Regions from separate parts of the Streptomyces sp. NPDC091377 genome, predicted to be linked through region 3. Evidence: riboswitches for the same ligand, from Rfam matches in the RefSeq annotation. Region 3 holds a riboswitch; each other region holds the start of a gene.
What was found. Region 3 has a riboswitch for cyclic di-AMP ahead of ACIQNG_RS01815 (NlpC/P60 family protein). Riboswitches for the same ligand answer to the same signal wherever they lie in the genome.

Region 1: another riboswitch for cyclic di-AMP. It lies ahead of ACIQNG_RS16420 (transglycosylase family protein); the one in region 3 lies ahead of ACIQNG_RS01815 (NlpC/P60 family protein).
Region 2: another riboswitch for cyclic di-AMP. It lies ahead of ACIQNG_RS07715 (LysM peptidoglycan-binding domain-containing M23 family metallopeptidase); the one in region 3 lies ahead of ACIQNG_RS01815 (NlpC/P60 family protein).

What each region holds. Positions count from the first base shown of each region.
Region 1 is NZ_JBIVUE010000006.1:371,814-375,078, forward strand. Features, by position in the region: gene ACIQNG_RS16410 (cytochrome P450) at 1-120, shown strand, start outside; gene ACIQNG_RS16415 (transglycosylase family protein) at 414-1,721, shown strand; cyclic di-AMP (ydaO/yuaA leader) riboswitch at 1,924-2,119, shown strand; gene ACIQNG_RS16420 (transglycosylase family protein) at 2,123-2,842, shown strand.
Region 2 is NZ_JBIVUE010000003.1:4,675-7,939, reverse strand. Features, by position in the region: gene ACIQNG_RS07720 (SGNH/GDSL hydrolase family protein) at 1-221, opposite strand, end outside; gene ACIQNG_RS07715 (LysM peptidoglycan-binding domain-containing M23 family metallopeptidase) at 478-1,491, opposite strand; cyclic di-AMP (ydaO/yuaA leader) riboswitch at 1,496-1,693, opposite strand; gene ACIQNG_RS07710 (tyrosine-protein phosphatase) at 2,143-2,940, shown strand; gene ACIQNG_RS07705 (DUF6126 family protein) at 3,023-3,157, opposite strand; gene ACIQNG_RS07700 (helix-turn-helix domain-containing protein) at 3,154-3,265, opposite strand, start outside.
Region 3 is NZ_JBIVUE010000001.1:379,452-382,716, forward strand. Features, by position in the region: gene ACIQNG_RS01810 (tellurite resistance/C4-dicarboxylate transporter family protein) at 1-194, opposite strand, end outside; gene ACIQNG_RS01815 (NlpC/P60 family protein) at 343-1,560, opposite strand; cyclic di-AMP (ydaO/yuaA leader) riboswitch at 1,567-1,741, opposite strand; gene pcrA (DNA helicase PcrA) at 2,161-3,265, shown strand, end outside.

The DNA of each region.
Region 1 (3,265 bases), on a different contig from region 3:
CTCCGCCTGGGGGCCGATCCGGCCGAACTGCGCTGGCGGGGCGGTTTGATCATGCGAGGGCTGAGGACGCTGCCGGTGCGGTTCACCCCCGAAGCCGCCCGGCCGCATCGCCGCCCCTGAGGGGCAGTTACCAACCTCACACGGCGGACCGTCAGCCCTCCTCGAACAGTGGCCGGATTGCGCCCCTCACGCCCCATTTCCACCCCCACCTCTGACGGAAAGTCACCCCACAGCCCCTTCTCATCCACAGACGGTCACTCACAACATGACACGCCCTCACTTTTGTGATCTCCACGTGATCTGCGCGGCATTTACTTGTGACAAGTCAACGATTCCGGCTACCTTCACCCCTCAGCGCGACGCAGCGCATCACGCGCCGCGCGGCTCACCGTTGTCTCGCGAAAGGCCCCCGCATGCTCTCCGGGAACGGTCGTCACCGTCGCCCCCGCCAGGCTCCGGCGCTGCTCGTCGCGGCCGGGGTCACCGGCTCAGCCATCGCCATCCCCCTGCTCGGTGCCGGGGGTGCGAGCGCCGCCGGCGGGACCACGTGGGACGCGGTCGCCGAGTGTGAGAGCGGTGGCGCGTGGAGCGCGGACCTGGGCAACGGCCGCTACGGCGGACTCCAGGTGACGCAGGAGGCGTGGGAGACGTACGGCGGTCTGGAGTACGCGGGGAGCGCGGATCAGGCCAGCCGTTCGCAGCAGATCGCCGTGGCCGAGAGGATCCTCGCCGACCAGGGCGTCGGCGCCTGGTCCACCTGCGGGCTGCTCCATGGGCTCGGGGACGACGAGAACCCCGCCGGTGTCGACACCGGCCTGGCGGGCGACGCCACGCCGGGGTCCTCCGGCAAGGAGAGCGACGGTTCCGGTGGCACCGGCGGGTTGACCGACTCGTCCAAGTCGACGGGGTCGTCCGGTAAGGATGATTCGTCCGGCGGATCCGAGGGGACCGACGGCAACGGCGACTCCGGAGCCTCCGGGGACTCAGCACCCACCTCGCCCACCTCGCCTTCCTCGCCCCCCTCCGGCAGCCCGTCCGAAGACCCGTCAGGGCCCTCGCAGGGCTCCTCCTCGCCCTCGAACGGCGACCCGTCGGGCGGGGCGGGCGACGGCTCCGCCGGTTCGTCCCCCTCGGAGTCGCCCACCGAACCCGCCGCCGACCCCTCCACCCCGGCCCACGGCGAGGAAGTGGGCGATCCTCGACAGAGCCTCGGCGCCTCGCACCTCGTGGACACCAGCGCCCTCCCCGGCACAGGCCGCCACCGCGGCCCCAGCGCCGACGAGAGCGCGGACAGGGGCACCGGCAAGGGGGCGGGCAAGGACGCCGCCGACGCGAGTGACGCCAAGGGCGTGGACGACGGCCAGAAGAGCGACAAGGCCGACCCCTCCGGGTCCTCGGGGCCCTCCGGGTCGTCCGAGCAGTCCTCCGAGCCGTCCGCCGGGTCCGCCGGGTCCGCCGAGTCCTCTCGGCCCGCCGACCGGCAGACCTCGCGGGGCGGTGAGGCCGCGCGAGGCACGCTCGACTCGCTCGACGGCGACTCGTACACCGTCCGCCCCGGGGACACGCTGACGTCCATCGCCGACTCCCTTGACGTCGACGGTGGATGGCGGGCGCTCTACCGGGTGAACGAGCAGGTGCTCGACGGCGACCCCCACCACATCGTCCCCGGTCAGACCCTGACTCTCGGCGATGTGGCGGACGGCGACCAGGGTGACGAGTAGGGACAAGTGGGGCAGGGGTGGCGGGAGTTCACGTCACGGTTCGCGCTGAATGTCCGGTTTGGTGAAAGTGTGGGATGCGTCTCAGAAGCCCTGATCCTCTTTGAAATTCGGCGAATCGCGTGTCTACGGTCATGACCGCTCGCAAGCAGTGAGCCCCGATGGCCGCCACGCCGAATCCTGCCGGTGGCCGAGCGGGAAATTCGTCGCGCAAGCGCCGTAGGCAGGAGCGGGGGAACCAAGGTAAGTGCCGTATCCGGCAGTTGAGGAGACTCGACGCCGGGGGCGGCTTGGGGTGAAGCCATGTCGTACGAGGCGAAAAGCCGCGTACAGGACATGGCCGGGCAACTCAACCGGCCCGAACCCGACAGCTCACCTCGTAGGCGTCGGTGAGGGGATCCTTCATGCTGTTTTCCGGCAAGGGCAAGCACCGCCGTCCGTCCAAGGCCACCCGTGTCGTCACACTCGCCGGTGTCACCGGCGCCGCTGTCGCCGCCCCGCTCATGGCGGCCGGCAACGCCTCCGCCGCCACCGCGTCCGAGTGGGACGCCGTCGCCCAGTGCGAGTCCGGTGGCAACTGGTCCATCAACACCGGAAACGGCTACTACGGCGGTCTCCAGTTCTCCGCCTCGACCTGGGCCGGCTACGGCGGCACGAAGTACGCGGCCACCGCCGACCAGGCCAGCAAGGCGCAGCAGATCGAGATAGCCGAGAAGGTCCTCGCCGGTCAGGGCAAGGGCGCCTGGCCGTCGTGTGGCGTGGGCCTGTCCAACACCCCGTACGCCGGTGGCGGCTCCACCACCCCGAGCGCCCCGGCCACCCCCGCGCAGCCGTCGCAGCCGTCCCAGAGCGACAGCGGAAGCGACGAGCGCTCCTCCGAGGAGCAGAGCGCCTCCCGTTCGCAGGAGCGCGAGGCCACGCCGAAGGAGACCGTCACCACCCCGACCGGCCAGAAGGTCGAGAAGGGCGACGGCGAGTACAAGGTCGTCACCGGCGACACGCTCAGCTCCATCGCCGCCGACCACGACGTCGCGGGCGGCTGGCAGAAGCTCTTCGAGCAGAACAAGGACATCGTGGACGACGCCGACCTGATCTTCCCGGGTCAGCAGCTCCACCTGAAGTAGGCCATCGGGAAGGGGGTCATCGGGCCCGCCCGGCCCGTGCGCATGGCTCCCCCGAGCCGCCGCTCAGCGTCCCCACAGCCTCGCCCCCCACCTGAGGCACCCCCTCATCCCATGAGGTACGTCCTCATTGAGGCCCCGTGCGGTTCCCCCGACCTCACGGGCCCCCCGCCCCGGTGCGTGAATCCCCCGTACGCACCGGGGCGGGGCTTTTCACGTACAGATGTGAACACCGACCTCCTGGCCCCCCTGCTGTGAACCGGTTTCCTCACCACCCCGGTGTGAACCGACCGAACGCGGGACCCGTCCCCCCTCCCCCCCCCGCCAGAATTGGCGCGAGAACCTCTTTGTTCCGTTCGGAAACATTTTACGATCGGTTCCGTCCACAGGGTGGGAGACCGGCTGGCCGATCCCCCGGAGCCGGTT
Region 2 (3,265 bases), on a different contig from region 3:
TCGGGGGCGAGTTCCCGCGCCCTCGGCACCTGTTCCGCCACGATCTGGTCCAGCAGCCTGCCTCGCACCGCGAGGTTGTTGTAGTTGAAGTCGTCTTCCGGTCGCCGGTCCGCGAGCAGCACCGCGAACCTGTCGGCCCAGCCGACGAACGCCCCGTCGGGGCCGGGGTCACCGACACCCTCACTGAAGCTGTCCCCCAGCGCCACGTACGACCCGATCACTGATCTGCTGTCGTTCTTCGAATCGTCTGCCACATCGAGCCATGATTCCTCTTCGAATGTGACCTACGCGACCGTAATACGGGGTTGACGGGCGGTGAGATGAGCCACGGATCCACAGGGGTCACTTCGGGAATAACCACGAGGGTCCCTGACGGCCCCCGGGCGGTGGTGGCCCGCGAGGCTGCGGACCTGCCGAAGGCCGGACCCGGGGATCGGGGGTCCGGCCTTCGGGATGATGCGCGGCGGGTGCCTCGGGTCAGATGGAGAGGCCGAGCGAGCGCAGGTAGGCGACGGGGTCGACGTCCGAGCCGTAGTCCGGCGTGGTCCGGATCTCGAAGTGCAGGTGCGGGCCGGTCACATTGCCGGTCGCGCCCGAGAGGCCGACCTGCTGTCCTGCGGTCACGGTCTGGCCCTGCGAGACGGAGAGCGAGGACAGGTGGGCGTACTGGGCGTAGTGGCCGTCGGCGAGCTTGAGGACGACCTGGTTGCCGTAGGCGCCGCCCGCGCCGGCGGAGACGACCGTGCCGGCGCCGACGGCCTTGAGGGAGGTGCCGGTCGGGACGGAGAAGTCCACACCGGTGTGGTAGCCGCTGGACCACATGCTGCCGGACATCCGGTACGCGGTGCCCACGGAGCCCGACACCGGGAGGCTGTAGTCGCCCGCGGCGGCCGTGTCGGTGGACGGGGTCTCGGCGGACTGCGACGGGGCCGACGCCTGCGTGTCGGTGGCCTCGGAGGACTGCGAGGTCCCCGTGGACTCCGTGGACTTCGTGGACTCCTCGGAGCGTGTGGAGCCGGAGGACGCGGGCGCCTCGGCGGACTCCGGGGCGGCCGACGGCTTCGTCTCGCTCGCGGCGGCGCCGGACGCCTTGCCGCCGAGGGTGAGCTTCAGGCCGGGGTGGATGAGCGACGGGTCGGCGCCCACGGCCTCGCGGTTGTCCTCGTAGATCCGCTGCCAGCCACCGCTGACGTCCTGCTCGTCGGCGATCTTCGCCAGGTAGTCGCCCACCTTCACGGAGTAGGTCCGGGTGGTGGACTGCTTCTCGGACGTCTGCGAGGCGGACTGCCCGGCGGACGGGGAGACGGACGGCGAGGCGCTCTGCTGGGAGACCGACTGCGGTGCCGCCACGACGGACTGGCCCGGTGCGGCGTACGCCCCGGTCGCGCCCATGAGCGGGAGGGCGAGTGCGGCGCCACCGGTTCCGGCGACCGCGATGGAGCGGGTGAGGCTCAGGGACTTGGTACGGCGGTGCTTACCCTTCGCGGGCATAGGGGTTTCCTCTCCGGCGCCTGCGAGGTGAGCTGTCGGGTGCGGGCTGGAGATGCCCGGCCACGTGCGCAGACGCGGCTTGACCCCTAGCCTGTTCCGGAGACCGGGACAGGCGGTGAGTCCTGTGGGTCCCCCGCTCCTGCCGGTCACGGGTGGGTTGATGTGCGTTCCGGACGGCGGCAGGATTCGGCGTTCCGTCCGGATTCGGTGGCGAACGTAAGCGACCAAGACGCGAAGGAACAAGCAGGAGGTTCCACCCGAAGGCCACCTTCTTGATCCACGGCACCGCTCACCGGTCACCCTGCGTCGAGATGGCACGGGTCGTTTTCCTCAAAGGCCCTTGAGGCGCACCTCGATTACGTGGACATGACGTGCGACGCACGGTCACGGGTATGACGCTGCTCACGTGGGCCCGCTCCACCGCCCTTTACTCCAGAGCGAGTTGTTATTAAAGCCATCAATTCGGACAGAAGTCCCAGACAATGCATAGGGGAGGAAGAGGGGTATTGAGGTGCACAGGGAACACACAGGCTTCCCCTGCCGGGGTTCCTCCGGTTCGTGCGGCCGGTTCGCGAGGCCATGTCGTATCGTCGGAGCCCCCTGCCGGACGGCGACACAGCCGGGCCGGTGAGCCGACTGGGAGGAGCCCCCGTGACGCAGCAGATCCCGTCGACCGAACCCGAGCTGGCCGGAGTGCGCAACTTCCGTGACGTGGGCGGACTGCCCACCGAGGACGGCCGCCGGGTACGCCACGGGGTGCTGTTCCGCAGCGGGCATCTCGCCCACGCGACCGCCGAGGACACCGCGTTCCTCTCCTCCCTCGGGCTGCACACGATCTTCGACTTCCGCAACGCGGCGGACCAGCTCCTGGAGGGCCAGGACGTCGAGCTGCCCGGGGTGCGCAATGTGAATCTGCCGCTGAGCGACCCGGCGGACGGCGCCGAGTTCTGGAAGATGGTCCGCGACGGCGATCTGGACCAGCTCCGCGGGCTGCTCGCCGGCGGGCAGGCGGAGAACCGGATGATCGACTCGTACCGCCTGATCGTCAAGGAGCGCAACGCGGAGCACGCGCGTGTGCTGCGCGCGCTCGCCGAGGACAGCGTCCCGGCGCTGATGCACTGCGCGGCCGGCAAGGACCGCGCGGGGCTGTCGATCGCGGTGACGCTGCTGGCCGTCGGGGTGGAGCGCGAGGCGATCCTCGGCGACTACCTGGAGTCCAACGCCCTCCACCGGCGCTACAAGGTGCACCGCAGCGGCAGCTCCGCCTCGGCCTACTCCCCCGAGGTGATGGAACTGCTCAGCCCGCTCTTCGACGCGCGCGCCGCGTACCTGGAGGCCGCGTTCGAGACCATCGAGGGGACCTGGGGCGGGGTCGACGCCTATCTGGAACGCGGCCTGCGGGTCACACCCGAGCTGCGGGAACGGCTGCGGGAGCGACTCCTCGACTGAGCGGCCCCATGACCGGGCGACGCCCCGGGGCCGCAGGGCACCCAGGGCCTCAGGGCACCCGGGGCCTCAGGGCTCCCGTCGGCTACTTCGCGCCGACCTCGAAGAGCAGGTACAGGAACGCGGCGAAGACATGTCCGACGGCGACATAGATGAACAGCCGGATCCAGATCCCGAGGTGCCGCTTCTCCTTGGGCTTGGTGGCCTTGATCTCACTCATCGCGTTTCTCCCGTGATCGGGCCGAGGCACAGCGCGGCCGTGGGGCTCTGCAAGAGGGTGTGGACGAACAGCAGCTCGACGCCCTCCGGGTCGCGGGCGGCGATCCGG
Region 3 (3,265 bases):
AGCCGCGCGGCGAAGTCCGCCGCCAGCGCGATCCACAGGACCCCGGCCACCACCAGCAGGATCCTGGACAGCACCTCGTACCCGGTCAGACGCAGCCCGATCGACACGATGCCGGTCGCCATCACGGCGGCCCCGGCCGCGGGCGGACGCCGCGCCCACCAGGCGCGCGGGGAAGGGGTGGGGGTGCCGGACATGGGCCGATGGTAGGGAGCGCGGAGGCGGGGAGGGCGGGGGCGCGCACGGGCGCCCCCGCAATTCCACGCGGGCGCGCGACGCCGTCGCTGCCATGGCGCTGACCGTCTGCGGCGGTCCCGTGTGGTTTCTACGCCGGGCGTACGGTTCCTACGCCGGGCGTACCACGCTGTGGATCGAGGACTCGCCGTCGTAGAAGATCGACTCCTCCCGTACGTACGCCCCCGGCTTCGGGGCGTGGATCATCTTGCCGTTGCCGATGTAGAGGCCGACGTGGGTGAGGTCGTCGTAGAAGAACACCAGGTCGCCGGGGCGGGCGGCGGAGACGGGGACCGTGGTGCCGGCGTCGACCTGGTCGTAGGTGGTGCGTGGGAGGTCCACGTCGGCGGCCTTCCAGGCGGCCTGGGTGAGGCCGGAGCAGTCGTAGGAGCCGGGGCCGGTGGCGCCCCAGACGTACGGCTTGCCCGTCTGCGCGCGGGCGAACCCGATCGCCTTCTCCGCCTTGGCGGCGTACGAGGCATCGGGAGCAGGGGCGGGGGCGGGGGTCTGGGTGTCGGGGACGGGGGCCGGGCCGCCGCCGGTCGATCCCGACGGCGGGTCCGTGTCGCTCCGCTCCTCCTGGCGCCGCTCTTCCTGGCGGCGCTCCTCTTGGCGGCGTTCTTCCTCCGCCTGCTGCCGGGCCAGTTCCGCGGCCTTGCGCTCGGCCTCCTCCTGCTTCTTCCTCTCGATCTCCGCGAGGCGGGCCTTCTCCTCGGCGGTGAGCCGCGACAGCAGTTCGCGCGCGTCGGAGAGTTTCGTCCGGACCGTCGCCTTGGCCGTCCTGAGATCGCCCTGCGTCTCGGTGAGCGACGCCAGGCTCTCGCTCGCCTCCCGGCGCTTCTCCATGGTCGCGGACTGCTGGGTGAAGTAGTCGTCCACCGCGCTCTTCTGGCGCTCGGTGAGCCGGCCCATGAGCTGGGTCCGGTCGAAGTAGTCCTGCGGGGTGTCCGCGAGCAGGAAGGTCGCGGTGTCGGGGGCGGCGGCCCCGGTGCGGTACTGGGCGGCGGCGTGCGAACCCAGTTCCTCGCGGGCGTCGTTCAGCTTCTGCATGCGCCGGGCGACGTCGTCCAGCAGGGTGTCGACGCGGGTGCGCTGCTTGGCGGTCTTCTCCTTGGCCGCGTTGTACTTCTCCGTCGCCGACTCGGCCTGCCGGTAGAGGTCGTCGACCTTCTTCTCGATCTCCTCCAGGCTCGGCTTGTCGTCCGTGGGGGCGGCGGTGGCGGTCTGGGAGAGCAGGGCGACGGAGGTGAGGGCGGCGGTGGCCAGGACGGGGGTCCGTACACCGGCCACGCGCGGGGCCGAGGGGGACGACTTGCGGTGCGACGCCAAGGAGGCGACTCCTTCCATGGGCCGCCTACCGGGTGAGCTGTCGGGTTCGGGCGGACGGTTCGGAAGGGTTGCCCTACGGTCCCCTCCGCGCGGGAGGTGCGGACCGATTCACCCCGGAGGTTCGGTGGGTCCCCGGCTCCGGTCGCCCACGAGGGCGCGCCGGACTCGGCGGTGGCCGGACGGCCCGGCGGGGTTCGCCGGAGGGGGCCGGTCGGCCTGCCCGGCACGCTAGCCAACTCGTGTGGCACCTGTGAAGGTTGGTGGGTGATATGCCCGATACATTTTCGTGACCTTTCGGTGAGGGGTACGGGGTGTCACGGACGGTGACGGGCTGGGCTGGGCTGGTGTGTGCGGGGCGTTCCGAGTGGCCCGCGACTGCCCGCGCCTGCCCGAGCGGCCCCAGCGCCACCAGCGGCCCCAGCGCCACCAGCGGCCCCGGCGGCCCCAGCGCCACCAGCGGCCCTGGCGGCCCCGGAGCCCCCAGCGGCCCCAGCGGCCCCAGTGGCCCCAGCGCCCCGAGTGGCCCGAGTGCGCCCTTCCGCGCGGGATCTTCGGGAGGCGGCCCGGGTTGTCAGTGGGGCGGCCTAGACTCGGAGAGCGATGAGCAGCCTCTTTGACGACAGCTTCCTGGCGAACCTCCAGGCCCCCCGTGGGCATGAGGAGGAACCTCCGCCTCCGCCCGAGGACGAACACGTACCGGAGCCGGTTCCGGACGATCTGTTCGGCGGAAAGTTCGACACGCCCCCGCCCCGGGACGGGTACTACCGCGACGGAGCCCCGCGCCCCGCCCTCGACCCGGCGGCCCTCCTGGAGGGGCTGAACGAGAACCAGCGCGCGGCGGTGGCCCACTCCGGCACCCCCCTGCTCATCGTGGCCGGTGCCGGCTCCGGCAAGACCCGGGTGCTCACCCACCGCATCGCCTATCTGCTCGCCGAGCGGAGCGTCCACCCCGGCCAGATCCTCGCGATCACCTTCACCAACAAGGCCGCGGGCGAGATGAAGGAGCGCGTGGAGCAGCTCGTCGGCCCGCGCGCGAACGCGATGTGGGTGATGACGTTCCACAGCGCCTGCGTACGGATCCTGCGGCGGGAGTCCAAGCGGCTCGGGTTCACGTCCTCGTTCTCGATCTACGACGCGGCCGACTCCAAGCGGCTGATGGCCCTGGTCTGCCGTGACCTGGATCTCGACCCCAAGCGCTATCCGCCCAAGTCCTTCAGCGCCAAGATCAGCAATCTGAAGAACGAGCTGATCGACGAGGAGGACTTCGCCGCCCAGGCCACGGACGGTTTTGAGAAGACCCTGGCCCAGGCGTACGCGCTGTACCAGTCGCGGCTGCGTGAGGCGAACGCGCTCGACTTCGACGACCTGATCATGACCACGGTCAACCTGCTGCGCGCGTTCCCCGATGTCGCCGAGCACTACCGCCGCCGCTTCCGCCACGTCCTGGTGGACGAGTACCAGGACACCAACCACGCCCAGTACGCGCTGGTCCGCGAACTGGTCGGCACCGGTGAGCACGACGAGTCCACCCCGCCCGGCGAGGACGACCTGCCCCCCGCCGAGCTGTGCGTGGTGGGCGACGCCGACCAGTCGATCTACGCCTTCCGCGGCGCGACGATCCGCAACATCCTCCAGTTCGAGGAGGACTACCCGAACGCGACGACGATCCTGCTGGAGCAGAACTACCGCTCCACCCAGACGATCC